Regions from separate parts of the Oceanobacter sp. ABM4_470 genome, predicted to be linked through region 3. Evidence: predicted binding sites of a transcription regulator. Region 3 holds the regulator's gene; each other region holds the start of a gene.
What was found. The regulator sigma-54, encoded in region 3, starts transcription at its own class of promoters, with help from an activator protein. The targets are predictions, from matches to a motif close to TGGCACNNNNNTTGCTNT.
Positions count from the first base shown of each region.

Region 1: glnL (nitrogen regulation protein NR(II)) is a predicted target of sigma-54. The motif match lies at 4,321-4,338, and genes of this name have one in related genera.
Region 2: glnA (glutamate--ammonia ligase) is a predicted target of sigma-54. The motif match lies at 4,630-4,647, and genes of this name have one in related genera.
Region 4: codB (cytosine permease) is a predicted target of sigma-54. The motif match lies at 5,669-5,686, and genes of this name have one in related genera.

Region 1 covers NZ_JBSWTR010000001.1:408,891-416,225, reverse strand. The annotation lists gene ACXADJ_RS01805 (hypothetical protein) at 1-189, opposite strand, end outside; gene ACXADJ_RS01800 (hypothetical protein) at 263-910, opposite strand; gene ACXADJ_RS01795 (MotA/TolQ/ExbB proton channel family protein) at 910-1,575, opposite strand; gene ACXADJ_RS01790 (protein kinase family protein) at 2,076-2,786, opposite strand; gene dtd (D-aminoacyl-tRNA deacylase) at 2,975-3,415, opposite strand; gene ACXADJ_RS01780 (hypothetical protein) at 3,536-4,072, shown strand; gene glnL (nitrogen regulation protein NR(II)) at 4,368-5,450, shown strand; gene ntrC (nitrogen regulation protein NR(I)) at 5,447-6,874, shown strand; gene ACXADJ_RS01765 (DUF6701 domain-containing protein) at 7,182-7,335, opposite strand, start outside.
Region 2 covers NZ_JBSWTR010000001.1:3,638,839-3,646,173, forward strand. The annotation lists gene ACXADJ_RS16095 (roadblock/LC7 domain-containing protein) at 1-277, opposite strand, end outside; gene ACXADJ_RS16100 (roadblock/LC7 domain-containing protein) at 298-720, opposite strand; gene ACXADJ_RS16105 (GTP-binding protein) at 713-1,249, opposite strand; gene ACXADJ_RS16110 (hypothetical protein) at 1,249-2,190, opposite strand; gene typA (translational GTPase TypA) at 2,523-4,337, opposite strand; gene glnA (glutamate--ammonia ligase) at 4,717-6,123, shown strand; gene ACXADJ_RS16125 (alpha/beta hydrolase) at 6,363-7,328, shown strand.
Region 3 covers NZ_JBSWTR010000001.1:2,891,469-2,898,803, reverse strand. The annotation lists gene yjgA (ribosome biogenesis factor YjgA) at 1-379, opposite strand, end outside; gene mgtE (magnesium transporter) at 455-1,810, opposite strand; gene ACXADJ_RS12750 (HPr family phosphocarrier protein) at 1,966-2,235, opposite strand; gene rapZ (RNase adapter RapZ) at 2,260-3,126, opposite strand; gene ptsN (PTS IIA-like nitrogen regulatory protein PtsN) at 3,177-3,629, opposite strand; gene hpf (ribosome hibernation-promoting factor, HPF/YfiA family) at 3,633-3,932, opposite strand; gene ACXADJ_RS12730 (RNA polymerase factor sigma-54) at 3,986-5,473, opposite strand; gene lptB (LPS export ABC transporter ATP-binding protein) at 5,601-6,326, opposite strand; gene lptA (lipopolysaccharide transport periplasmic protein LptA) at 6,323-6,922, opposite strand; gene lptC (LPS export ABC transporter periplasmic protein LptC) at 6,909-7,335, opposite strand, start outside.
Region 4 covers NZ_JBSWTR010000001.1:253,127-260,461, reverse strand. The annotation lists gene ACXADJ_RS01105 (RecQ family ATP-dependent DNA helicase) at 1-1,893, opposite strand, end outside; gene ACXADJ_RS01100 (SDR family NAD(P)-dependent oxidoreductase) at 2,258-2,773, shown strand; gene ACXADJ_RS01095 (MFS transporter) at 3,679-4,941, shown strand; gene codB (cytosine permease) at 5,734-6,990, shown strand; gene ACXADJ_RS01085 (PucR family transcriptional regulator) at 6,990-7,335, shown strand, end outside.

The DNA.
Region 1 (7,335 bases), 2.5 Mb from region 3:
CAAGGCGGTGCTGGTTGGCCAGCCCTGGCTTTGCTTCCAGCCGTCATAACTGGCCCAGAACAACAGCCCGCTCAGCATTACCAGCAGCAACTTGGGACCGGCTTTCCAGCGACTGTAGAGCAGCGCCAGAATTAACAGCAGCGCCACCACCAGATAGGCCAGTACCAGAATCAGAAGGGTTTCAGTCATGCTGTGCTCCGCTGTCGAAAAATCTGCTGTCCATAGCTCAGGCGTATGGCGTCCATGTGTGTGTTAGCCGGCGTCATTTGTTCTGCCCCTGTACCAGGCGCTTTTGCAGTTCATTGATATTCGTTACCCGGCCATCGGGCAATATGGTGAACCGGAAGGCTGTGATTTCATCGCCTTCCTTTTGCAGCTCTTTGGTGTTGTAAAACAGCACTTTCATACGGGGATTTACCTCCGCCAGATACACGGTAACCGGCACCGTCGCAGCATTGGCACTTGAACCCTCAAGCATCGAGGCACTACCAGATTGCTGGGTTTTGAAGTAATGCAGGTTAACGATGTACTCCCCTGGCGGCCGACCACGCAGGGTCAGCACTTCCTGATTCAAGGGGTTATCAATCACGGTGCCATTCACCACCTGGGTGTCGTTAATCATGCCGCGGTCATCTCGATCAAGATGCATCAGCCCCGACTGCGGTTGCTTGTAATTCACCTGCATGCCGTCCGGCCCGGCCATCCAGATATCTATGTCGTTGGGATTGCCATCAGGCCAACTGACGGTGATCAGAAACTCCGCCTTGGGGTCAATAATGCCGGTTTGCGCTGGCGGATTTAGCAGCACCAGCGCAATCAGAAACAGGAAGGTGAAGGTCAGCAAGGCGTTGAACAGCAGGTCGGTGAATGGGTCGATGTCCGCCTGCTGGTGACGGCGAAACAACGCCATCAGTGGCCGCTCTCGCCGGAAGGGCGTTTACCCAACTGGCCCAGACACAAGGTGTCGACCACCAGCTGATCCGCCGCCCGATCCAGCAACAAACACTGGCCACCCAACAACATGCTGCAAACCAATCCCACCAGCGTGGTGTTCATCGCCACACCCATGCCGGTGGTCATTTGCTGCATCAGCTCCTTGATGTCGGAGGTATCGAGGTTTTCGAGCCCCGACACCGAACCCAACATCAGGATGAACCCGACAACCGTGCCCAATAATCCTAATTTGACCAGCACCCCGGCCAGAAACCAGGCGGTTTGATGACTGCCCTTGGCCCGCTCTGCCAGCACTTCGGCAGCGATGGCGTTTTCAGCATCGTCCGGCCCCAAAACCTGCAGGTAATCACTGCCGAGCCGTCCTGGCTGCGGAGGTGCTGAAGACGAGCCTTTAACGTGCGGCAAGGCGTCAAACTCGCGGGACAGCCACCATGCCCGGTAGCCGCAGTAAGCACTGCTGCCGATAAACAACAGCATAGCCACCGAGCTGAGGCGGGTAACGTCCTCCGCCAGCAGCTTGCCCAGCAGACCGAGGTCCCACAACAACCAGCCCGCAAAAAGCATCACGATCAGGCTTTGCAGCCAAAGCAAAAAGGTCATCAGGGATGAGTGTTGTGCCATCGTCGCTCCCCCGCGAGATAACGCGTTCAGCCGCCTCTGTTTGGCCAACACGAATGAAAGTCGGAAAACTGAACCGGACCTAGGGACCCTCTGAAAAACTCTGCACAGCTCTGCGCGAGTCCTGCAGGTTGTCAGAACAAGGCGGCGAATGCAGCGAAATGACGGGTCCTTTTCGAATTCGCCAACGCCGCTCTGGCGGGCTGCAGGCCGCGCCCTACGGGGATGGCAGGGCATTGCTGACTCTGTGTCGCTGATTTTTGACTTGACCCGTCAGGACTGCAAATCAGCTTCGTGATTCAGCTTCGCCCTGTCATCCAGAGCGGGCACCGAGTTTTTCAGAGGGTCCCTAGTCCAGCGCTGCTGTATCAGAGGCTCATGCTAAGCGTAGAAGGAAACCAACGTCACCGGTACGTTAGCAGCAGTTGGCAGGACAACAAGGGACGACCGAGGGGGTCAAAAGTAGCAGGAGTGACGGCTGAACAGCCGTCACAGAAGGCGTCTTATTCAGGCAATTGCAGCGCCAGAATACGACGTTTTTCTTCTTCGCTCAGGGTCAATTCACCATCGTGATAGTTGGCAAAACGACGCATCGAGAAATTGAACTTGCGAGCAAACTTGCGGCTACGCGGACACAGATAACGGGTAACCCCGGTATCAATCCAGATCACCCGGTCGGAATTCGGCTGGGCGAATACATTGCGCAAATGGCAATCGGAAAAGATCACACCGGCGTCACGCATGGTGCGCAAATCATCAATCACCCGGTCCAGCCACTGCGTGCGTTGCACCTCGCTGACTTCGCCAGACTGGAACCAGCTCAGCATTTCCACCGCTTGTCGTGCCGCCAGGTCTTCCATCAGGTAATAACCCAGGTAGCGGTACTTGTAGCCCGGCACCAGGCCGATGCCCACTTCATGAATACGCGCAACCTCAATGCCCAAACCGGCCAGCAGCTGATTGCCTTTTACTTCTTTGAACAAGCGGCTGCGCGCCCAGAAGGTTTTGAAGTACTCATGCCAGCTACGGGCCTTGATAAACTTCAATACACTGCGGCCATCGTCTGCCATTAACACCGTCGAAGGTGTGTGATCGATGATCAAGGGGCCGGTAGACCGAACATGCTGGCGACCACTGGTCGGCTGTTCGGTCTGAACCGTCAGGAAGGTCTGGAATATGCCCACACCCGGGAGGGAAAACTGCGTTAAATTCATACTGGTTGCACCTGACCCATCCATGGGCATTGTCATTCGGATATTTCATCAAATTGTAATAAGGCCGAATGGGGCAACAAAATTAAAATACAGGAACATTTATTCCCAATATAAACAACAATTGCATCGCTAAAAAACGCTCAATTTCCTTGCTATTAGACTGGGCGTCTGAGCTCAAGGCCTGAATATCAAGGCTGTACATCCATCAGAAAAGTCACCGGTCCGTCGTTCAGCAGTGACACCTTCATATCGGCACCAAAATGGCCATTGGCGACGGTAACCGACCTGGCAGCCTCAGCAGAAAAATACTCGTACAAACGCTCGGCATGATCGGGCTTGGCAGCGGTCGAGAAACCCGGTCGCATGCCCTTGCGAGTATCGGCAGCGAGGGTAAATTGCGAGACCACCAGCAATTCACCGGCAATGTCCTTCAGACTAAGATTCATACGGCCATCGGCATCCGGAAAAATCCGGTAGCCCAACACCTTGTGCAGCATTTTATCGGCAACGGCTTCGGTGTCTTCCGGCTCAACCCCCAACAGCAACATGATGCCCTGGCCAATCTCTCCAACGATTTCACCCTCCACCACCACGCTGGCATGCGCCACCCGCTGAATCACACCTTTCATTGGTTATTCCTCACAATTTCAATCATCCAAACACCGCTCCCTTGCTATTTACCTTTAAGGGAACAAAGATGGTCTACAGCAGACACATTTACTCATCAGAGACCTTCTGCAGGAGCTGACATGACACGCTTTCTACTGCTTTTTCTAACACTGGTTAGCTTTAATGCCATCGCCACAACCCAGGTGTACGTGACCCGCGATGCGGAAGGCAATCTGATCTTCAGCGACCGCCCCAGCGCCGACGCCGAAACCCACGAAGTGGAAGCGCTGCCCACGGTGCCAGCCTTCAAGGTGAAAAAGCAACAGGGAGAAACAGAGCCCGTCGACCTGGAGCCTGAAAACTTCTACACCAATGTGCAAATCCTCAGCCCCAACAACGAAGCCAACATCCCCCACGGATTGGCGTCCGAACTCAGCGCCGTGATTGACGTGCAACCAGCCTTACGGCCCGATGATGAAATCATCCTGACGGTCGATGGCAACACCAGCGGTCGCGGTACCAGCAACAGCTACCCACTGAAAAACCTGAGCCGCGGCAAACACATCCTGGAAGCCCGCATTGTCGATGACCGTAATCGCACCCTGTTGAAAAGCCGCACCATCAACATTTACATTCAACAGCCATCCTTGCTGAATCGTCGCCCAGCCAATGACTAACACTTGATAGATAGGGCAACTGCGCAGAGCGGCTCAGAGTAATTCAAAGTCTTCCTGAACAAGAGTGCAGTTTTGCTCTATTGAAAGGCATTCAGAACCAATACCAAACACCAATCGCACCAAAAAAGAACACAAAAGAAACATAAGTCTTATTTTGGTGCAGATAAAAAACCCCGCTTTCGGTAACTTATTCCAGTACGCCACATCCTAATGCGCGACAAGCGCTAATGTTGTGCATTAAGCAACTGTGGCTCGCTTCTTGCAAAAACGTGCTGCAAAAGGGAGACAATACCGTATGCGTGCCAGTCCACTGCTCTCACAGCGACTCATGGAAAACCTGAACACAGGGGTTCTGTTGCTGGATGCCGAGCTCACCATCATCTACATGAATCCATCAGCCGAAGCGCTGCTGGAAGTCAGCGGCAAACGCGGTATCGGAGCTCCCTACTACGAAGTGGTCAAAGAAGATGACGACGACATCGAGGCCATGCGCGATGCCGTTATTACCGGTCATTCCTACACCCGTCGCGAAGCACACATCGTGCTGCACAATCAGCAAACCCTGACACTGGATTACAGTATCAGCCCGGTTTCCCACCCGGAAACCCGTATGCCGACCCTGTTGATGGAATTGCAAGGCCGCGACCGTCTGATGCGCATCAGCCGCGAAGAACAATTGATTGCCAAGCAGGAAACCACCCGCTCTCTGGTGCGTGGCCTGGCCCATGAGATCAAGAACCCGCTGGGCGGGATTAGAGGTTCGGCACAGCTGCTGGAGCGCGAACTGCCAAGCACAGACCTGAAGGAATATACCAACATCATCATCGAAGAAGCCGATCGCCTGCGCGATCTGGTCGATCGACTGTTAGGCCCTCGTAACCTGCCACAAACCGAAGAATTCAGCTTGCACGAAGTCACCGAACGGGTGTGCCAATTGATTGAGGTGGAAAGTAACAACGTGGTGCAAATTCACCGCGACTACGACCCATCCATTCCGGAAATTGTGGCCGACCGTAATCAGCTGATTCAGGCGTTCCTGAACATCTGCCGCAATGCCATGCAGGCAATGCTGGAAAACCCGAACCAACAACAACCGCCAAGTCTCACCATCAAGACCCGAACCGTGCGACAGTTCACCATTGGCCAGCACCGTCACCGCCTGGTAGCCCATATTGATGTGGTCGACAACGGCCCCGGCATCCCCAAAGACCTGCGCGACGACCTGTTCTACCCCATGGTCAGTGGCCGTGCCGATGGCTCCGGGCTTGGCTTGTCTATATCCCAGTCGTTGATCAACCAGGTTAACGGCATCATCGAATTCACCAGTGTACCTGGCTGCACTGTGTTCTCTATCTACATACCTTTGGAATCGCTATGAGTACTGTCTGGATCATCGACGACGACAAATCCATCCGCTGGGTACTGGAAAAAGCACTGGCTCAGGCCAACATCCAGACGCGCGTCTACGAACAAGCTGAACCAGCCCTGAACCAGCTCAAGCGCGAGCGCCCGGACGCCATCATTTCCGACGTGCGCATGCCAGGTATGGATGGCCTCAGCTTCCTTGATCAGGTGCATGAAAGCTGGCCCAACCTGCCGGTGATCATCATGACCGCGCACTCCGACCTGGAAAGCGCCGTATCGTCCTATCGCCGCGGCGCATTTGAATACCTGCCAAAGCCATTCGACGTTGACGAAGCCGTATCGCTGATCCAGCGCGCCATTGCCCACTACGAAGAAATTTCTGCCGCAGCCGAGCCAGTAGAAGAAGAGGAAGAGCAGCAGGAAATCATCGGTGAAGCACCGGCCATGCAGGAAGTTTTCCGCGCCATCGGCCGCCTGTCGCAATCCCACATTACCGTGCTGATCAACGGCGAGTCCGGTACCGGTAAAGAACTGGTTGCTCATGCGCTGCACAAGCACAGCCCGCGTTCTGCCGAGCCCTTTATTGCCCTGAACATGGCCGCCATTCCGCGCGACCTGATTGAATCCGAACTGTTTGGCCACGAAAAAGGCTCGTTTACCGGTGCAGGTGGCATGCGCCGCGGCCGCTTTGAGCAAGCCAACGGCGGCACCCTGTTCCTCGATGAAATCGGTGACATGCCAGCCGAAACCCAAACCCGTTTACTGCGGGTACTGGCCGACGGCGAATTTTACCGTGTCGGTGGTACCACCCCGATCAACGTTAACGTGCGTATCATTGCTGCAACCCACCAGAACCTTGAAGGGCTGGTGAAAGAAGGCCGCTTCCGGGAAGACTTGTTCCACCGTCTGAACGTGATCCGAATTCACATTCCGCGCCTGTCTGATCGTCGGGAAGACATTCCCAAGCTGCTGAGCCACTTCCTCAAACGCGCCGCCGAAGAGCTCGGCGTGGAAGCCAAAACCCTGCGCCCGGAAACTGAAGAATTCCTCAGCTCACTGGACTGGCCGGGTAACGTGCGTCAGCTGGAAAACACCTGCCGCTGGATCACCGTCATGGCCTCCGGCCGCGAAGTGCTGATCAACGACCTGCCACCAGAACTGATGGAACAAGGCAGCACCGCGCAGACGTCTGGCAACTGGGAACAAAACCTGCGCTTCTGGGCCGACCAGCAACTGACCCATGGCGCAGTCAACCTGCTGGACACTGCGGTACCGATCTTCGAACGCATCATGATCGAAACCGCCCTCAAGCACACGGCGGGTCGCCGCCGCGACGCCGCCAACCTGCTGGGTTGGGGCCGCAACACCTTGACCCGCAAGATCAAGGAATTGGGTATGGAAACCGGTTCAGACGACGACGGCGAATCCGAAGAGTAAACCGGTCGAGGCATGCCTCGACCCTACAACTAATAACCGAATTAACGTTGTGTTGTAGGGATAGGGCATGCCCTATCCTTCCGGCAAAGCCGGATGTTTGTGTAAGCCGTGGGTGGGATAAACGAGCACAGCGAGCGCCATCCAACATGGCCGTGAAAGATAACTTCAAACACCGCGACCATCCGCTTTTGTAGGTTGGGCTCCGCCCAACATTCGCAGGCAGCCTGCTCCTTGTAAAACGCGGGTTATCAGCAGCAAGCTGCCTCCCACAAACATGCCTCCACAAGCCTGCCTCGACTCAACACAACTACCGCACCGGATCACGCCAGTAAATGATGCGGTCGTGGCCGCGGTATTGGCCGAACTGGATGAGTGACGTTGGCGTATCGGCGTAGTCACCGTCGTCGTCCCATTCGCCGCGCAGCCAATCAGGGACGTTGTAGGTGAATTCCACGCTGCCG
Region 2 (7,335 bases), 750 kb from region 3:
AAATGAACAGGCTACGGTCGGTGCTCATTGGGCGAATCAGGTGGTAGTGGTCGGTCAGGGTGATCAGGATATCGTCGATGTCCTGGTTCAGGCCCAGCATATCGATGGTTTTCAGCTTGGAACGAACCACTTCGGTGTTACCTGCTGCAGCAATTTCCATGTCCATGCCGCTACCGGCAGAACCCAGCAACATGCCGCTGCTGTGGTCAACCACGGCGGCGGCTTCGGCGCCGTCGATTTCCAGCAGTTTGCTCAGGGTTTCATTGATGTTTGCCATGTGTGTTTACCTCACGGGATTTAATTGTAGTTTTCGAGGATCGCCAGCACGTCGCTGACCACCTTGTTGAGTGACCACAGCGCAATGCCGTGGTTGGTTGATTGTTCAAAAGCACCCAGTAATACCACTTCATGGCGATTGCTCTTGAGTTGTTTGCACACCAGCAAACCCGCATTGGTTTCAATGATGCTGCCATTGGCAGCGGGTTTGTTGGATTGGCTGGCCAGACCATCGCTGATGCCGGCAAACGAGGCGGCCATGGCAGCCAGGCTGTCACGGTTGATGTTGCTGCCATCGCTGATGGTGTCGCACAGGGCATAGCCGTCGGATGTGGCCATCAGCAGAAACTCCATGCCGCTGCTGCCCTTGGTGGCTGATTTCAACGCCTCGCGGAATGCTGCCTTGAGGGTGTTGGAGTTCAACGGGTTGGATGAATCAGTCATCGATGGATATCTCAATTTCCAGATTGGCGATCAGAATGTTAAGGGCCAGTACCAGCTCGTCGTGAAAGCGTGGATCGGTGGTCAGTAGTGGCAAGCAGTAACCTTGCTGGTCGAGCAGCTCGGCCAGTTCGTCATGTTGTTCATCGGTGATGCGATTGGCAGCCACCAGAATGCTGTTGCTTTTGGCCAGCATGTCGAACGCCTTGATGAAGTACAGGGTGTCCTGCTGCCAGTTGGGTTGTGATGCGTTGACCAGCAGGATCGCACCAATGGCCCCTTTGGCCACCACAGGCCAGACAGGTTCAAAGTGTTTCTGGCCGGGGATTCCGTACAAATGAATGCGCTGGTTGTCGTCCAACTGAATGGCACCGTAGTCCATGGCAACGGTGGTGGTTTCCTTGTTGAACATTTCCTTGTTGGAGTTCTGTACCTCGGTGCTGGCAGCAACATCGTCGCTGAGCGTCTGGATTGCGGTGGTTTTACCCGCACCCATAGGACCGATGAAGAGCACCTTGTTTTGTATCTGCATTATGAGAACGCCATCTTGAGTCGTTTGCGAAGGCTCGACAGCAACGAAAGCTGTTTACCTTGCTGTTCATTAGGGCTGGCCGCCAAACGCGCCTGTGCGCCGCGTATGCGGGTGTCCGTGATACGCAGCCCAACGGTGGTGCAGGCTTTCAGAAACCGGATAACAGCACCGGGTTCAATCTTTAACAGCGTAGCCGCTTCCTGAATGGACAGTGGGCGTTTGGTAAAGGCAGCACTCAGGCGCAGTACATTATCACCGGTGCGCAACCACTTGAAATCCGGCCACTGACCAAGGCTGTAACGGCGCTGCTCCCACTGAGACAGGTCACTGGCGGGCAAGTCGGCTTCCAGCTCCAGATCCCACAGCAAAGCGATCAGCGGGTACTTGTGTGGCAGCTGGGTAGCGTTGTCGACAGCGTTGCCGATTTCAATGTGTTTGTTCTTACGCAGGGCATCACCAAGGGCGCTGACCGGCAAGCGCGAATATATAAAGGTGCGTCGGTTTTCTTCTGTCAGGGCTGCCAGCAGTTGGTTGTTTAACTGGTATATGGCGTTGCCGGATTTGAGTGCCGTCAGCTTTTTAATCAGGGCTGCGGTCTCATTGGTGGTGGCCGTGCCGGACTGGGCAGCAGAATTATTATTAATAATCTTTTCGGTTTGCTGAACGATATCCAATAAGCCGAATATCCGCAGTGGCCATTCTGCGTCTATATAGTGTGTTTGGCGCGATTCGGAATTCTTGTCGACCGGTTTATATAAACGAACCTGAACCGCCTGGGTGCCTTTGTGACACGGCTTCTTTGCCAACAGCAAGGCAGCCTCCGTCGTCTCGCCAGCGTACATCCACTGGCAAGCCACTTTGGAATCAATAACCTTGAGCTGTTCTTGTATCAGTTTTCGCTCATACGGACTAAAACCGTATGTACCCAGAATAAGTGCCATCAGTCGTCCCATTGAATCTGCAAGTTGATATTAGGAGAACATCGCCGTATTGGCAAATATATTGTTTTTTAGTGTAAATATAAGTTGGACTTTCGATAATATGAACAGAGGTTCTTGTATATTGTGTGAATGTTTATATTTGGATTGTCATACAATATGTAAATGACAATTATATTTATTAAAGGTTCGTTTCATTAATTTATGAGGTGGTATATCTATTAATTGGATTTTTCCACTATTGATGATTTTCGGGCAATAAAAAACCACCGCCCGGAACTCCGGAGCGGCGGTTTAACGGTTTCATCCAGTGCGCCATATTGGCGCGGATGTCATCAGGATTTTTTCGGCTTGGAACGCTTACGCTCGGTCTCAGTCAGCAGCTTCTTGCGCAGACGGATGCTTTCCGGCGTTACTTCCACCAATTCATCGTCTTCGATGAATTCCAGAGCCTGTTCCAGCGTGTGACGGGTTGGTGGCGTCAGGGTCAGGGCTTCGTCGGTGCCGGAAGCACGGACGTTGGTCAGCTGCTTGGCCTTGGTCGGGTTAACCACCAGGTCGTTATCACGGCTGTGCAGGCCGACGATCATGCCTTCGTAGACTTCGGTCTGAGGACCGATGAACAGACGACCACGATCCTGCAAGGTGAACAGGGCGTATGCCAGTGCCTTACCTGGAGTCATGGAAACCAGTACGCCGTTGTGACGGGTAGAACCCAGGCTGGCTTGTACCGGACCGTAGTGATCGAACACGCTGGTCAGAATACCGGAGCCTGAGGTCAGGGTCAGGAACAGGCCACGGAAGCCAATCAGACCACGGGCAGGTGCCATGAATTCCAGACGAATACGGCCTTTGCCATCCGGGATCATGTTGGTCATTTCAGCACGACGGTTGCCCATCTCTTCCATGATCGAACCCTGATGTTCTTCTTCAACGTCGATCATGACCTGCTCGTATGGCTCTTGCAGTTCACCGTCGACTTCTTTCTGAACCACTTCAGGCTTACCGATGGCCATTTCGAAGCCTTCACGGCGCATGGTCTCGATCAGTACCGACAGGTGAAGTTCACCACGGCCGGATACCTTGAATTTCTCAGGGGTTTCGCCTTGCTCAACACGCAGGGCCACGTTGTGGATCAGTTCCTGATCCAGACGGTCCTTGATGTTGCGGGAAGTAACGAACTTGCCTTCTTTACCAGCGAACGGAGAGTCGTTCACCTGGAAGGTCATGGAAACGGTTGGCTCGTCCACGCTCAGAGCTGGCAGGGCTTCAACACTGCCCACGGCACACAGGGTGTCGGAGATGTTCAGGCCGTCGATACCGGAGATACAAACGATGTCACCAGCGGTCGCTTCAGCAACATCAACACGGTTCAGGCCGTGGAAACCTTTCACCTGCTGGATACGGCCCTTACGAACATTGCCTTCGCGGGTGATCAGCTGGATGTCAGTGCCTGGTTTCAGCTTGCCGCGGGTAATACGGCCAACACCAATAACGCCAACGAAGCTGTCGTAGTCCAGTGCAGATACCTGCATCTGGAAAGGACCGTCGATTTCAACGGCAGGCGCTTCAACGTGGTCAACGATCATCTGGAACAGTGGAGACATATCGTCAGCCATGTTCTCTGGGTCGTCGCCGGCAATACCGTTCAGAGCGGAGGCGTAGATAACCGGGAAGTCGAGCTGTTCTTCGGTGGCGCCAAGGCGGTCGAACAGATCGAAGATTTCATCCATAACCCAATCAGGGCGAGCACCCGGGCGGTCGATCTTGTTGATAACAACGATCGGCTTCAGGCCACGCTCAAATGCTTTCTGGGTTACGAAACGGGTCTGCGGCATTGGGCCGTCAACGGCATCAACCAGCAGACACACGGAATCAACCATGGACATAACACGTTCAACTTCGCCACCAAAGTCGGCGTGCCCAGGGGTGTCGACAATATTGATACGGTAGTCATTCCATTTGATGGCGGTGTTCTTCGCCAGAATGGTAATACCACGTTCTTTTTCCTGGTCGTTCGAGTCCATGACTCGCTCGCCACCCTGATTGCGATCCAGCGTACCGGACTGTTCCAGCAGCTTGTCGACCAGTGTGGTTTTACCATGGTCAACGTGGGCAATGATGGCGATGTTTCTTAAATTGTCGATCACACTGATATGCCTTGGTTAAAGTTTGTACAAATTGGCGGGCGATTATACCCGAAGTCGCGGCTCACTACATGACAATTTGAATTTGTTCTGGAGCGCCATTTTTGTGCCTTACCATTCCTGAAATGAGGCGCTTGAACCTATAATGGGCACGCTGCCTAAGAGCAGTCAGATATCTGAAAAATAGAGCACCAATATGGTGCATAAAAGGTAATCTGGCACCCATATAGTGCAAAATGATAATGGTGGGCTGCCGAATAGCCTGAATTTCCGCGGATGCAAGGCGGATATGGAGTGGCACGGCTCTTGCTCTATCGTTGGGCAAGGTAAACCGGGGTAGGACCCCTTTATCGGAATTGAACCTGCATCTGGAGATAACAAAATGTCAGAGAACACTCTGAATCTGATCAAAGAGAACGACGTTAAGTGGGTTGACTTGCGTTTCACCGACACCAAAGGTAAGGAACAGCACGTTTCCATCCCTGCTTCTTACGTTGATGAAGAGTTCTTCGAAACCGGCCAAATGTTCGATGGTTCTTCTATCGCTGGTTGGAAAGGTATCAACGAGTCTGACATGATCCTGATGCCGGACGATTCCACTCCGTTCCTGGACCCGTTCACTGAAGACGCTACTCTGGTTCTGCGTTGTGACATCATCGAGCCAAGCACCATGCAAGGTTACGAGCGTGACCCACGTTCCGTTGCCAAGCGCGCTGAAGCCTTCCTGCAGTCCACTGGTCTGGGCGACACTGCTTTCTTCGGTCCTGAGCCAGAATTCTTCATGTTCGACGACGTACGTTGGGGTCAGGACATGCAGGGTTCTTTCAGCAAGATCAACTCTGACGAAGGTGCATGGGCCACTGCTTCCAAAGTAGAAGGCGGCAACCTGGGTCACCGTCCACGCGTTAAAGGCGGTTACTTCCCGGTTCCACCAGTTGACTCTCACCACGACATCCGTGCTGCCATGTGTAACACCATGGAAGCGATTGGTCTGGACGTAGAAGTCCACCACCACGAAGTGGCTAACGCTGGTCAGAACGAAATCGGCGTTAAGTTCAACACTCTGGTTAAGAAAGCTGACGAAGTGCAGATGCTGAAGTACGTTGTTCACAACGTTGCTGCTGCATACGGCAAGACTGCTACCTTCATGCCTAAGCCAATCGTTGGCGACAACGGTTCCGGTATGCACGTTCACCAGTCCTTCTGGAAAGACGGCGAAAACCAGTTCGCTGGCGACGGCTACGCTGGCCTGTCTGAAACTGCCCTGTACTACATCGGCGGTATCATCAAGCACGCTAAAGCCCTGAACGCGTTCACCAACCCATCCACTAACAGCTACAAGCGTCTGATCCCAGGCTTTGAAGCTCCAGTGATGCTGGCATACTCTGCCCGTAACCGTTCCGCTTCTATCCGTATTCCTTACGTTGCTTCCCCTAAAGGCAAGCGTATCGAAGCACGTTTCCCTGACCCAATGGCGAACCCATACCTGTGCTTCGCTGCCATGCTGATGGCTGGTCTGGACGGCGTTAAGAACAAGATCCACCCTGGCGATGCGGCTGACAAAGACCTGTACGACCTGCCAGCTGAAGAAGCTGCTCAGATCCCTCAGGTTTGTGGCTCCCTGCGTGAAGCGCTGGAAAGCCTGAAAGCCGACATGGGCTTCCTGACTGAAGGTGGCGTGTTCACTGAAGACATGATCGAAGCTTACATCGACCTGAAGATGGAAGATGTGTACCGTCTGGAACACACTACCTCTCCAGTAGAGTTCGACATGTACTACTCCCTGTAATCTTCGGATTACTTCAGAGTATGGAAAAGGGCGCTTCGGCGCCCTTTTTTGTATCTACGAAATTTGAAATCTGGCTGGGCAGTTATGCAGGTTGGGCTGAGCCCAATGATTGCTGGGCGGGGCCCAGCCTACGATCGTGTGCCGACACCCGATCGTTCCACGCCGGACCCGACAGCACTTGCTGTTTACGCTGACCACCTCCAAACTAACGGTCATTCACCCGATGTTCGGAGCTTGTCTTGAAACCTCAGTACCGCTGGGACCCTTGGCCTCTTAAACGCAGCCTGTTGGAGTTGTCTGACGATGTTGCTGCGGATGCTGGCCCGCTTTTGGCCGATTACCGCGCCTATTACGGTTTGCCGGAACCGGCAGGGACGCATCGTATGTACAAGATGATGCTGGAAGGGTTCGAGCTGGCGGTGCAGCAGTGGCGGACGCCCAACGCCCGCGGCAATTTGCTGATGGTGCATGGCTACTACGATCACGTGGGCTTGTACGGCAACCTGATTGAGTTTGCCCAACAGCAGCAATTGAACATCCTCACATTCGACTTGCCGGGCCACGGCCTGTCGTCTGGCGAGCCTGCCACCATTGATGACTTTGATACCTACCAGCGGGTGTTTGACGCCTTGTTGCAGCACGGTCAGGGCATCTGGGCCGACTTACCCTGGATTGTTGCCGGTCAGAGCACGGGTGGTGCCACGCTGACCACCTGGCTGATGACTCATCGGCCTGAGGTCGACCATTCCATCGTCAAGGATGTCTGGCTGCTGGCACCGTTGCTGCGACCGACGGGTTGGAACAGTGGACGCTGGGTGCATTCGGTTGCCCGTTTCTTTATCAAGCGCCTCAGACGACGTTTTACGCTGGATGGGAATAACCGTCCGTTCTTTGAATTTGTCGCCCGTCACGACCCGTTACAGGCCTCTCATTTGAGTGTGCAATGGGTGACGGCGTTGAAGCGCTGGATTGGCTGGATGGAACACCAGCCTGCGTTGGAATTCCCGATGCTGATGATTCAGGGCACGGCCGATAACACCGTCGAGGGACGTCACAACCTGCGTGAATATCAGCGTCTGTTTCCGTCCATGGCGGTCGAAATCATCATCGATGGCCAGCACCATCTGGTGAACGAAACCCCAGAACGGCTGGATCATATCTTCAGGGTGCTGCAACGGCGCCTGAAGGGCATTCTGACGTCTTGAGGGTGAT
Region 3 (7,335 bases):
CGTTCAGTGCCTTGCCGTCGGCCAGCAGGCGGTTGCGCCACATTTCCAGTTGTCCCTGACGGCGGCCATAGGCTTCGCTGGACGGGTCTTGCATATCGACAAACTGCTGAATGGCATCGACGTCTTCGTCACGCATGACTTTGCCGATGTAGTTCAGGTGACGTTTGCGGGCACCAAACTGTTTGATGCGTTTGCTTTCGTTCAGGGCTGCCAGCAGGGTGTCGCTGATTGGTAGCTGCTTCCAGAGCGACTCCGGCAGTTGGGTCAGTTTTTCGCCCAGTGCCTGCCAGCGCTCCATTTCACGCTTCATTTCCGATTTGCTGACCAGCTCGTATTCTTCTGGCTGTTCGTCAAAGGCATCGTAATCAAAGTCGCTCATACAGGTCTCGCAAGGTCATAGGGGTTGGTGCAGCGATGGCTGCACCTCGAAAAACCACAATCGGGTTTGACGGTATTAAAGATAGAAGAGGGTCGCCAGACCCAGGAAAGACATGAATCCTACCACATCTGTCACTGTGGTCAGAATAACACCACCGGCAAGGGCCGGATCGATGCCTCGGGCCTTGAGGATCATCGGCAGCGCTGCGCCGCTCATGGCAGCCGCCAGCAGGTTGATCAGGATGGCCGCCGCCATAATCACCGAGATACCGGCATCGCGGAACCAGACGTAAGCCAGCAAGGCAATCACCACCGCCCACAACACGCCGTTAAGAGCGGCCACAGCGAGTTCCCGGTTGAACAGCCATTTGAAGTTGGCGCCGCTCAGGTGGCCAGTGGCCTGGCCACGAATCACCAGCGTCAGTACCTGGCTGCCAGCGATACCGCCCATGCTGGCAACGATTGGCATCAAGACCGCCAGTGCCACTACCGCTTCGATGGTTTTGTCGAACAGGCCAATCACAGCGGAAGCAATAAATGCGGTAATCAGGTTGATCCCCAACCACACGGCCCGGCGCTTGGTGGTTTTCATCACCGGCGCAAAGGTATCTTCCTCGTCGTCCAGACCGGCCATACTCATTAACGAGTGGTCGGCGGTTTCACGGATTACGTCAACCACGTCATCGATGGTGATACGGCCAAGCAGCATGCCGTTGGAGTCCACCACCGGGGCGGATACCAGATCGTGACGTTCAAACAGTTTCGCCACTTCGGTTTCATGCTGGGTGGCCTGAATCACGTGGCCACCGGTAGACATTACTTCCCGTACGTTTTGTTGCGGGTCGCTGACCAGCAGCTTGCGGATTGGCAGCATGCCGATGTATTCGTTCTGACGGTTAACCACCAACAGGTTATCGGTCATGTCCGGCAGCGACTGGTGACGGCGCAGGTAACGCAGTACTACATCGAGGGTAATGTCGGCACGGATGGTGATGGTATCCGTGTTCATCAGACCACCGGCGCTGTCTTCCGGGTAGCCAAGAATGGCTTCTACTCGGGCGCGGTCCTGGTGGTCCATGGAGTCCAGCACTTCCTGAGTCACACGCTCAGGCAGCTGCTGCAGAATGTCGGCAACATCATCCGTTTCAAGGTCGGACGTAACGTCAACAACCTCTTCGGCGCTCATGTCGCTGAGGAATTGGCTCTGGATGTCGATCGACAGATGCTGGATGACATCACCTTCGATCTCCTTGTCGACCATCTCCCAAATGACTGCACGGGCCTTCGGTGGAGAGGATTCGATCAGGTGGGCGACGTCGACCGGCGCCAGGCCAGAGTTGATGATTCGACGCACCTTGGCCATGGCACCGGATTCCAGCGCTTCATTAAGGCTATGGAGTTTTGCTTTTGCCTTTTCGCTGAGTTCTGCCATGAGGATTCACCGCCAGTAGGGATGGCATGATTTTAGCCTGAAAGCTCAGGCCTTGCCATGTACAAGAGTTGGAAATTACTACCGAAATAGTCGCTATCAGATTGAAATAAAAGAATTATTTCAGAAGAGAGTTAGAGCAGAAAAAGGGCGAAAGTTCACTCGCCCTCATCGAATTTGCGGTTGATCAGATCGCACAGGGCATCCAGTGCGGCTTGCTCGTCATCGCCTTCAGCGATGATCTGGACATCGGTGCCTTTGCTGGCTGCCAGCATCATGACGGCCATGATGCTTTTGGCATCCACCATGCGGTCGGGGTAGCCCACTTTCACGGTGCTGCCGTAGGCGGCGGCGGTGGACACCAGTTTGGCAGCAGCGCGGGCGTGCAGGCCAAGGCGGTTAATAATGGTGATCGTGGTCGAGACCATCCATGAAACTCCTGATAGTGCGGGTTAGCTGTGACCGAGGCGGTTCAGTTCGCGGTGGCGAACCTGAACGTTACTGAAGCGTTCGCGGAAGGCTTCGGTCAGGCGTTCGGACAGGTATACCGAGCGGTGTTGGCCACCGGTACAGCCAATGGCGACGGTGAGGTAGCTACGGTTATTTTGTTCAAATCGAGGCAGCCAGCGTAGCAGATAACTTTCAATGTCGGTGAACATTTCGTTGACCTCGTCCTTGCCGGACAGAAAGGTGCGAATCTGTTCATCCTGGCCAGTAAACGGTCGCAGTTCCGGTTGCCAGTAAGGGTTGGGCAGGCAGCGTACGTCGAACACAAAATCGGCGTCCAGCGGGATGCCTTGCTTGAAGCCAAATGACTGGAATAGCACCGCCATGTCCGGTGTGCTTTTACCGGCAACGCGCATTTTGATCAGCCCACGCAGGTCATGCACCGACATGCTGGTGGTATCCAGCGTCAGGTCGGCCATGTTGGCCACCGGACCCAGTAGTTCGGTTTCGCGGTCGATGGCTTCAGCCAACGAAATATTGTTGTCGGTCAGCGGGTGTTTGCGACGGGTCGAGCTGAAGCGCTGCAATAGCACTTCTTCGGTGGCGTCGAGGAAGACGATGTCGAGCTGGCGGTAGTGTTGTGGCAGCTCAGTCAGTACTTCAGTGAGGTGCTCAATGTCGTCCGGCAGGTTACGAACGTCAACGCTGACCGCGACCGATGAACGCTTTTCGGCGCTGCATGGCAATTCTGCCAGGGCTGGCAGCAGGTCGACGGGGAGGTTGTCGATGCAGTAGAAACCCAGGTCTTCCAGCACGGCCAGGGCGCTGGATTTACCGGAACCGGAGCGACCGCTAATGACGACCAGACGCATAACCTGTCTCCAGTGGTTGTCGGTGGCTGAGTGACTGGTTCGGCTACCCGTCAGGACAGGGCAGCGTCGAACAGGGGGCGATTGCCAGAGGCATCTCGCAGCTTCTGACGGTAATCGGCCTGGCTGAAGTTTTGCGCCAGCGTGGCCAGAATTTGCAGGTGTTCGTCGGTGGCTTCTTCCGGCACCAGCAGGGCAAACACCAGGTCGACCGGCTGGCGGTCGATCGAGTCGAAGTCGATGGCGTTGTTCAGGTGCAGCAGCACGCCAACGGCTTCGTTACATTGAGGCAAACGGCAGTGGGGGATAGCGATGCCCTCGCCGATACCTGTACTGCCAAGGCGCTCGCGCCCTAGCAGTCGTTCGAACACTTCATCCGATGAGCTATCGCTCAGTTCTTCCGCAACCAGACTGGAGATGAACTCCAGCAACTTCTTTTTGCTTGAAACCGTCACGTCATTGATGGTGCGTTCCGGGGTCAGGATATCGGCGATTTGGAGGGTCATGCGTTAGCCTTGTCCGTGCTGTCGTGCAACCAGTTTCTCTTTGTGTTTAAGCACCTGACGATCCAGTTTGTCGGCCATCAGGTCGATGGCTGCGTACATGTCGTCGTGAGTCGCCGTTGCGTTGATGTCGGCACCTGCTACGTGCAGGGTGCCTTCGGCAATCTTGCGATCCTTCTCGAGCTTGAGAATAAACTGACCCGACGTGATGTCGGCGTGGCGCTCCAGGCGCACCAGTTTTTCTTTCACATAGGCTTCCATGGCTTCCGTTACTTCAACGTGTTGGCCACTAATAGTGATGCTCATAAAACGGCTCCTCCTTTACAGATCCAATACTGAGACTAGACCTGTTGTTGACATCAGATCAACTGTTTACGTTCGTTTGATGGTGGAATCATCATGGCTTCACGGTATTTGGCGACGGTGCGTCGCGCCACCTGAATGCCTTTTTCGCTCAGCATGGTGGCAATTTTGTTGTCACTCAGTGGCTTACGCGCGTTTTCTTCGCTGATCAGTTTCTTGATCATGGCGCGAATAGCGGTCGAGGAGCACTCTCCGCCGGTGTCGGTGCTGACGTGGCTGGAGAAGAAATACTTGAGCTCGAAAATGCCTCGTGGGGTGTGCATGAATTTCTGGGTGGTGACCCGTGAAATGGTGGATTCATGCATGCCAACGGCTTCGGCAATGTCGTGCAATACCAGTGGTTTCATCTTTTCTTCGCCTTCTTCGAAGAATTCGATCTGGTATTCAACAATTTTGGTCGCCACTTTCAGCAAGGTGTCGTTGCGGCTTTGCAGGCTCTTGATGAACCAGCGAGCCTCTTGCAGGTGGTCTTTCAGGAAGGTGTTGTCGGAGCTGCTGTCAGAGCGACGCACCAGCGAGGCGTAGTCGGCGTTGACGCGCAGTTTCGGCGCAATGTCGGGGTTCAGTTCGACGCGCCATTCATCGCGGATGTTACGCACGATGACGTCGGGGACAACGTATTCGGACTGTTCGCCGCTGATGCCTGCCCCCGGTTTCGGGTTGAGCTCCTTGATCAGTCGCAGTACCGCCTTGAGGTTGTCTTCCTTCAATTTGGTTTTGCGCATCAGGGTCGGGTAGTCGCGGCTGCCCAGCAGATTGATGAAATCGCTGATCACCAGTTGCGCCTCGGTCAACCAGGGGGTGTCTTTTGGCAGTTGCGCCAGTTGCAGCAACAGGCATTCGCGCAGGTCGCGAGCGAACACCCCGGCCGGGTCGAACTGTTGCAGGCGTTTCAGTACCGCAACGACTTCTTCCTGTTCCACCTCGGATTCCGGGTCCATGGCTTCGAGCACGTCTTCGATGGTGGTGTGCAGGTAGCCGTCTTCGTCGACACCGTCGATCAGCATAGTGGCGATTTCGCGGTCGACGTCGCTCATGGGCGTCAGGTTCAGCTGCCATTCCAGATGACCTTGCAGGTCGTCGGTGGTGGCATGACGGGAGTCATAGTCGAAATCATCGTCACCGGAAGGACCTGGGCCTGCGGCAATGCTGGCGGTGGTCTGGAAGGTGTCGTCCCAGTCGCTGTCAACCGGCAGGTCGTCCGGCATTTTGTCGTCAGACCATTGGTCGCCCAGTTCCTGGGTTTCCGGTTCCGGCGTGCTGGCAGTGACTTCGGTTTCGTTATTGTCGTTGTTGCTGCTGGCTTCGGAGGAGAAGTCTTCGTTCTCGGACTCGTCATGTTCCAGCATGGGATTGGAGTCCAGGGCTTCCTGGATTTCCTGTTGCAGATCCAGAGTCGACAGTTGCAGCAAGCGGATGGCCTGTTGCAGCTGTGGCGTCATGGTCAGCGACTGACCCATTTTTAACTGAAGCGATGCTTTCATACTGCGCTACTGTTCATCAATGATCGGCATGTTCTGTGCATTATACGCAAGCTTTGCGCCCTGCCTATGCCTGTATGGTTTCGCTTTGCAAACAGCGAAATACCGGAATCTCTGGCAGCGTTGCGGATCAGAGACGGAAATCCTGTCCCAGATACACAGCCCGTACCTGTTCGTTGGCCAACACTTCGTCGGCGGTGCCTTCGGCAATGATGTGGCCGCCGCCTACAATGTAGGCTTTTTCGCAAATTGCCAATGTTTCCCGCACGTTATGGTCGGTAATCAACACGCCGATACCGCGGTTTTTGAGCTGGCGAATGATGTCCATGATGTCAGCGACAGAAATCGGGTCAACCCCTGCGAAAGGCTCATCGAGCAACACAAAGGACGGTTCAGCGGCCAGTGCGCGGGCAATTTCGACCCGTCGGCGCTCGCCCCCGGAGAGGGCCATACCGGCACTTTTGCGAATGTGCTGGATGTGAAATTCGTCCAATAATTGCTCCAGTTGCTGCTGCCTGCCGGCCTTGTTGAGGTCGTCGCGGGTTTCCAGAATGGCCAGAATGTTATCTTCAACGCTGAGCTTGCGGAAGATCGAGGCTTCCTGTGGCAGGTAGCCAATGCCTTTCTTGGCGCGGCCGTGCATCGGCAAGTGGGAGATGTCTTCATCGTCGATGCTGACACGGCCCTTGTCGGCCTGCACCAGGTTCACAATCATGTAGAAACAGGTGGTTTTGCCGGCGCCGTTGGGGCCCAGCAAACCGACGATTTGACCGCTGGAAACTGCCAGCGATACGTCCTTTACCACTTCCCGGCCGCCGTAGCTTTTGGCCAGGTGCTGCGCCTTGAGGGTCTTCATTCACTGGTCTCCGCAGCTGTCTCCTCGTCCGTGTCCACCAGGTTGTTGTTGGCGCTGTCAGCCTGGCCGGTTTGCTGCGGCTGGATGATCACGCGAATACGCTGGCTATCGGATTCGCCGCTGGCGTCCGACTGGTCGGAGGCTGGCGTTTGACCACTGGCAGAGACGGTTTCGGCGGTGATGTCGTAACGAATCTGCTGGCCACTGAAGCTGTTGTTTTCCTGGGTCAGTTCGGCGTTGCCGCTGAAGTTGATCAGCTTGTCGGCAGCAAAGTAGTCGATGCGTTCAGCACTGGCGTTGGTCACCGGCTTATCGGCACTGACTTGCTGCTCGTAGCGGGCTGGCTCGCCTTCGGCAATGGCTTGCTTGAGGCTTTTGCCTTCCAGAATCAGCACCAGACGGTCGGATTGAATCTTGAGGGTGCCCTGGGTCAGCTCAACGTCACCTTCGTACACCACCATGCCGGTTTTGCGGTCAAGCTCGGCGCGGTCGGACTGGATGACCATTTCCTGCTGCCAGTCGCTTTCGAGGGCTTGGGCGGTCAACGGCAACAGGCTCACTGCCATTAACAGCATGGCCAGCTTATTCTTGAACATAACGGGTACTCACGTGTTGCTTGAGTTCTATTCGTTGGCGGTTGGTATCCACGCTCAGACCCTGGGAGCGTGTTTCACTTGTGCCGTCGGTGATGATAACCCAGTCGTCGGTCGACGCCCGGGATTGATCCGGATTGTAGATCAGCGATTCGGTGGTGATGGTCATCGGCTTGCTTTGGTCGCGGGATTCCAGCAACACATTGCCTTGCAGGCGGATTTCGGCATCGGAGTCGGCAATCAGGCCACGGTCGGCAGAGGCCTGCCAGCGTTGCTGATTGGCATCAGTGGTTTCCACCACTGGCTGGTCGAGAATGCTTTCGCCGCTCTGGTCGAAGTGACGTGAGGCTTCCGCGCGCAGTGACTGTTCCAGTTCACCGGCGTCGTTGAAGCGACGGTGACGCAGGTTTTCACCG
Region 4 (7,335 bases), 2.6 Mb from region 3:
GCGGGTTTGCAGTTCAACCGACGGCAGCACACCAAATTGCTGCTGCACCGCCTGATTCAATGGCGCCACCATAACAGCCAGGTCGATGCCAGCCAGCGAGGCGTCTGCCGGAGCTTCTGGCCAGCTTTGGAATTGGCCACGGCACACCGAGCAGATGCCACAGTCGTGGCCCATGTTTTCGCCAAAATAGTGCGCCAATCGGCGCGACACACACTGCGGCTGTCGAAACAGGTCGAGCATCTTATGGATGCGCTGGATTTCGTTTTGCTGTTTGTCCAGAAAGTGTTGATGCAGGCTGGTCGCTAATTGCGGGGTTGCAAGCTTGTTGGCATCCACCCGATACACGTCAGTCATCTGCTTGCTTTCAAGCTGCAACCAGCCGCGTTCCTGACAGAACTCCAGCGCCTTCAGAGCACGAACTCGCGGTGGCTCCGCTGTACTTTGGGAGCCTGCATCGCCGCCGTTAGCTAACGCCTGTTCCAGTTTTTCGGTATCCAGTGTGTACCAGCTGCGGCCCTGCTTGCTGGTGTTCAGCAAGGTCTTCAAAAACTGCTGCCGCTGCGGGTCAAAGTGTCCTAACAACTCGGCTTCAGAGCCCTGCAATTTGTAGCGATACTCGGCAAAGTAGCTGTACTGGGAGGTCAGCACGCCGCGCATTTCAAGGTTCACCAACAGGGTTTTCAGCGGCAACATACGAATATTGGTGGCACTGGACAGCGGCGTCATCAACACTTCCCACTGCGCCGCCCCCTGATGGTCCGTTTGCAGCTGCTGCTGAATGGTCTGAATCACCTGTTCGATGCCACTCAGCTCTGGCGCATCGCCGTATACGAAATTTTCCAGCACCGTCAGGCCGGACTGATCCGCCAACATAACGCAATCCGACGGTTTGCCATCTCGCCCGGCGCGACCAATTTCCTGGCTGTAGTTTTCAACCGACTTGGGCAGGTCGTAGTGAATCACCTGGCGAATATTGCTTTTATCCACTCCCATACCGAAAGCAATGGTGGCGACAATCACCGGGATTTCGCCACTCATAAACTGCCGCTGAATCTGATCCCGTTGTTCTGCAGGCAAACCGGCGTGATAGGCCCGTATCGGAAAGCTCAGCTGCCGGGCCAAGGCCTCCGCCACTTGCTCGGCCGTATTCTGTAACGTCACATACACAATGGCGGCAAAATCCTGCTGTTTTTGTGCTGACTTTTCGGCCAGATGATTCAACCAGCGGGCACATTTTTGGGTCCGTTCGGACTCGGCAGTGGGTTGCACCAGCAAGCGCAAATTGGGCCGATGAAACCCTGTAGTTACCACGTCGTCTGCGGCAATGGCGAAGTGCTTCTGCATGTCGTCGATCACCGCCTGTGTGGCAGTGGCGGTGAGCAACAGCACCTGTTCCACGTCAAACTCGCGGCAATAATCTGGCAACTTGAGGTAATCCGGCCGGAAATTGTGGCCCCATTCGGAAATACAGTGGGCTTCGTCGACGACCAGCAGGGAAATAGGGACTTGCGAGATAAACTGGCGAAAGCGTTCGTTCTTCAACCGCTCGACCGACACCATCAGAATCTTGATGGTCCCCGACCGAACGCCGTTCATCACCTCCTGGGTTTCATCACGGCTCTGACTGGAATCGATGGTCGCCGCCGCAATGCCTTTCGACTTGAGGAATTGCACCTGATCCTGCATCAGCGCCAGCAGCGGAGAAATCACCAACGTCAGATGCGGCAGCATCAAGGCGGGCAACTGATAGCACAGCGACTTACCCGATCCGGTTGGGAAAATAGCCGCCGCCGAACGACCGTCCAATATCGCCTCCACCACCGGCTGTTGACCGGGGCGTAAGCCATCAAAACCAAAGAATTGCTGAAGGGGCTGCTGCCAGTTGGCTTCCATGACGATTCCTGCTCCCGAAGTAACGGCCGGTATACACCAGCCCTGAATAGACTGCCCTATTCAAACACGCTCTCTGAAAGCTCTGAAGTGTAAAGAGGACATCTATTTAATCCTGCACGGCTCTCGGCTCGGGCTTCCTGCTTCGCTCTACCTCCTGCATCCATGCAGTCGTGCGCGAGTGTTGCCGTTGTTCAGTGCAAGGCGACGAATGCAGTGGAATGACGTACCTGTCCGGCCGAGTCTTTCCAAGTTAGTCAACACAGTACTGGGCGGCGACAACCCGCGCCCTGCGGGGGCTGCCGGATGATCTCGACTCTGTGTCGCCGACTTTTGACTTGACCCGTCAGGCCTGCAAGTCGGCTTCGTGATTCGAAACCATCCGATCAACAGCTGGAATCAGGTCATCAATGTGAACCTGAACGGCGTGTTTTACTGCCAGCGGGCGCAACTGCAAGCCATGGTCAAACAAGGCTCAGGCAGCATCATCAACATGGCCTCGGTGCTTGGTCAGGTGGGCATCGCCCAATCCTCCGCCTATGTCGCGGCCAAACACGGCGTGGTCGGCAAACATGCCCTTAACCGCCTGGGTGAACCACAGGAAATCAGTGGCCTGGCTGGCCAGCGACGCCGCCTCCTTCGTTACCGGCACCTACTACGCCGCCGACGGTGGCTTTCTGGCGCAGTAATAAAAGCAGTAGACGCAACACTAAAACTGCTGAAAGTACGTTTGAAACACCCGCAGTTGCGGGTGTTTTTGTGTCAATATCAACACTATTTGATTAGCATAGATATGATCTTTTTAATGTTTACATTTTCCACCCATTATGTTTTCAACACCAGGCGCAGACACCACTGGCGAGTTTATTTAAAACGTACGTAATGGTGAAATCAAAGGTCAATATATAATATACCAAGTAACTTCACTAATAACCTGAGCATTAAAACCCATAACTGGGAATAATATCAGACTGGTTTCATCGCCCTTTAACAACAAGCCGAGGGCTAGAGAAAGCATGTCTGAACGCTACCCAAAGCGCGATGACAGCCCACAACAGAAAGAGCCACACAGGTAATGACAAGGAGTATGCAACGAAACCACCAAGACACCATAAAGCCATAAACCTGAGCTGAAATAGAACCATATCCAAGCTATAAAGGTATATTTCAGACTTGCATTCACTACACGTCAAAGGGGAGAATCTACACGAGTTAAAACATTGAATTTTAGATAGCACACGTTTACCGCAGGCGGGACACGTTAATTTCTTCATTCCAATACTTTTTAGCCTCAGTACTACACCATGTCATATCAGACTATAACCACACCAGGCGTTCTTTACGAGATGAGTAACCAGCCCTGTTTCTTATTCGGCCTCTCATCAGACCGTCCCAAAAACTGTGCCGAAACCGTCCCACCACCACAACCCATTGTTGCTCAAAAACTCCCCGTATTTGTGCAAAAACCGTTTTGAGCTTCTGATCATAAATGATAAGAAAGCGGCTCTTACCGACTCCTGAGCATTCCGTGTTCAAAAGCTTGTTCCTGAGCCCAAGACATCACCATCCAATCCCGGCTGGCTTGCTTCAAGCATGCCCAGACCTGCCCGATTGATGTGTCATTCAGCCGTCGACAAGTAACCACTGTCTTTGTCATTTTGCTATTCAGGTAACCAAGGAGATCATGAACGCTCCCTGCTTGCGCGCGCGTCTGCTGGCTGTTTTGCCACAGTTGCCTGCGGTCACTCACTCGTCTGCTGATCACTCATTCAAACCGGAGGGCTTGCCATGCTTCCTCTGGTAATGCCCATTTCATCCTTGCTGGTTGGTGTTGCCCTGCTGCTGTTTGGCAGCGGTTTGCTGAATACCCTGCTGTCATTGCGAGGGGGCCTCGAGGGCTACAACAACAGCCTGATTGGCTACATCACTTCCGGCTATTTCCTTGGCTACTTTATTGGCTCGTTTTTGGGGTTGGCGCTGTTACGACGCATCGGCCACATTCGCACCTTTGCTTTTTGTTCGGCGGTGGCAGCCATTACCGTGTTGTTGCACGTGTTGTGGGTGAACCCGTACGTGTGGATTGTGCTGCGCATTCTAAATGGCGCGGCCATTGTGATTTTGTACACCACCATCGAAAGCTGGCTGAACGACCAAACCCCCGCTGCCAAACGCGGCCAGGTGTTTGCCGTCTACATTGGGGTTACCCTGGTGGCACTGGCAGCAGCCCAGCAGTTGTTGGTGCTGGATAGCCCACAAAACTTCACCCTGTTTGCCATCGCCGCCATGCTGATCTGCCTGAGTCTGATGCCGGTTACCTGGACCCGTTTACCACAGCCTAAATTACAGTCCAGCCTGCGCCGCTATTCTTCTCGCAAGCTTATGCGTATTGCGCCGGTCGCGGCGATGGGTGGCATGTTGTCGGGTCTGGTGATGGGCAGTTTCTGGGGCCTGATGCCCGCCTATGGCCAGCAAAACGGCTTCGACAGCCATCAGGTTGCCAGTCTGATGTCGGCAGCCATTATTGGTGGCTTGCTGTTTCAGTACCCTATTGGGCGCTTGTCGGACAGTCGTGACCGCCGTTTGATTCTGGCCAGTATCTCTGCGCTGGGGGCTGTCATTACCTTGCTGACCTGGCTACTTCCGCTGCCGTATTGGCTGGTACTGGGCAATGTTGCCATCTGGGGCGGCGTGGCGTTTTCACTTTATCCTCTGGCGGTGGCGCATCTGGTGGATAACGTCGACAGCGATGACATTCTGCCCGCCGGTAGCGCCATTTTGCTGGTGTACGGGGTTGGTGCAGCCATTGGCCCAGCGCTGAGTGGTGAAATCATGCAGGCATTTAATGCCTCGGCATTGATGCTGCTGTTCGCCGTTGCTCACAGCAGCTTTGCGGCTTATGCCTTCTACCGCTTACGTAACCCGATTGCTGCGGTCGAGCCGGAATCTCCGGCGGCGTTTGTGCCGATGCTGCGTACCTCACCTGCGGTGCTGGAAATGCACCCGGATGAGTCGCTGCCGGTCAGTGATGATATGAAGGGGACATCTATTTAATCCTGCACGGCTCTGCGCGAGTGTTGCCGTTGTTCAGTGCAAGGCGACGAATGCAGCGAAATGACGAACCTGTCCGGTCGAATCTTTTCAAGTTCGTCAACACAGCACTGGGCGGCGGCAACCCGCGCCCTGCGGGGGCTGCCAGATGATCTCGACTCTGTGTCGCCGACTTTTGACTTGACCCGTCAGGCCTACAAGTCGGCTTCGTGATTCGAAACCATCCGGCAGCCCAGAGTGAGCACCGGATTAAATAGATGTCCCCTGAAGGCTACAAGCGCGAGTGAAAAGTCAGACCCGGCTTCTGAAGAGCTCGGCCGTGAAGAAGCACCCCGTAAAGACGTAGCAGAATCAGACCCTGAGTCTGAACCCGAGTCAGTCGCCACCACCAGCTCCCTGGCCCAAGGTGCACAACCCTGTGCTCACCCCAGTGCTAATGATGAAAAAGCAACATCCATGACGGTTCAGGCGGGTTAAGCCTAATAGTTGCAGCAGCAGTTGCCGTCACAGCACCTGCTTGCTGCATTTGGAACGCCCATTCGTACCACCATGGTGCATCCTGTGTTCGCATTCCCCTCACCTTGGTCCACACACCTGCCCCATATTCTCCCCATATTCGCCCAAGGTCGACAGGTGTCCGCCATGTGTCTTGTGCACTATGCACAAAATAACGACTAACTGTCTGGCAGTTCTCACATCTGTCAGCAGCCTGATCGTCTGACTCTGAATCTGGTACAGGCCTTGCTCTGTAGGGGTTTCCCAGCCAAAACGATCATGGAATCTATGGAGCCCACTATGAACACGTCCGATTACCCGCTCAGCGAAGTGCCCAAAACGGATCGCCGGGGGCTGCTTTCCAGCGCCGCCGTGCTGTTGGGCTTTACCTTCTTCACCGCCACCATGTGGGCCGGTGGCACACTGGGCAGCGCCTTCTCTTTCAGCGAACTGCTGTTGGTAATTCTGGTAGGCAACCTGCTACTTGGCAGCTACGCCTCGGCACTGGCTTACATTGCCTGCAAAAGCGGTCTGAACTCGGTGCTGATGGGACGTTTTTGCTTCGGCGAGAAAGGCAGCAAGCTGTCGGACTTTGTTCTCGGTTTTACCCAAATAGGCTGGTACGCCTGGGGCACAGCTACCATTGCCATTGTGCTGGTTAAGACCACCGGACTACCGTCGGCTCTGGAAATCCCGCTGATGGTGCTGTTCGGGTTTGGTTTCTGCCTCACCGCCATGATTGGTTACAAGGGCCTCGACTGGCTCTCGCGTTTTGCTGTACCGGCCATGATGGTGTTTATTCTGGTCAGCCTCTACGCCGGTCTGATCGATGTTGGCGGCTTCGCTGGTTTAACCTCGCAAACCCCGACCGACAGCATGAGTTTTGCGGCGGCCATTACCGTGGTTATCGGCACCTTCGTCAGCGGCGGCACCCAGGCAACCAACTGGAGCCGGTTTGCCAAAACCCCACGGATTGCAGTGATTGCCACCATGGCGGCCTTTTTCATTGGCAACGGCCTGATGGTACTGACCGGTGCCATGGGCACGCTGATTTATCAGCAGGCCGATATTGTCGATGTGATGATCGCCCAGGGCTTTGTGGTTCTGGCTGTGCTGATGCTGTTTCTGAACATCTGGACCACCCAGGACAACACCATTTACAACTTCGCCGTAGCCGGTTGTAACCTGCTGCGCACCGAAAAGCGCAAGCTGGTCACCATCGCCGGTGCCGCCATTGGCACGGTGCTGGCAATTGGCGGCATGTACAACTTGCTGATTCCGTTTCTGGTGATGCTGGGCACCTTTATTCCACCCATTGGCGGCGTGATCATGGCCGATTTCTGGCTGCGTCATAAGGGCAGCTACCCGACATTGGCCAACGCCCAACTGCCCGACTTCAACTGGTTTGGCCTGGCCTCCTACGCCACTGGCTCTGCCGCTGCCTATTTCTCTCCGGTACTGCCGCCAGTCATTGGCGTGGTGGTGGCAGCGCTTTGCTACGGCGCGCTGCTGAAGCTGCCGCAGAACAGCATTGAAGCGGACGTTGCGGAGGGTTAATGAGCATCAGCTGTGCCGATATTCCACACCTGCCCGGCCTTGGCACTATTCGCCTGAGAGCCGGGTTTCAGGGGGCCAACCGCATTGTGCGCTGGCCCTACATTGCTGAAAACGAAAGCATTACGCCATGGGTCAGCGGTGGCGAACTGGTGTTTGTTACCGGGATCAATTTGCCCCGCAACGAAGACGATTTGTGCCGACTGGTAGAAGAAGGCCACCAGCAGCACATTGCTGGTATCGTGGTACTTACCGGCGAGCAATACATCCGGGAAATTCCCACCAGCGTGCTGGAGCTGGCCAACCGGTTGCAGTTTCCGCTGTTTGAGCAGCCCTACGAACTGAAAA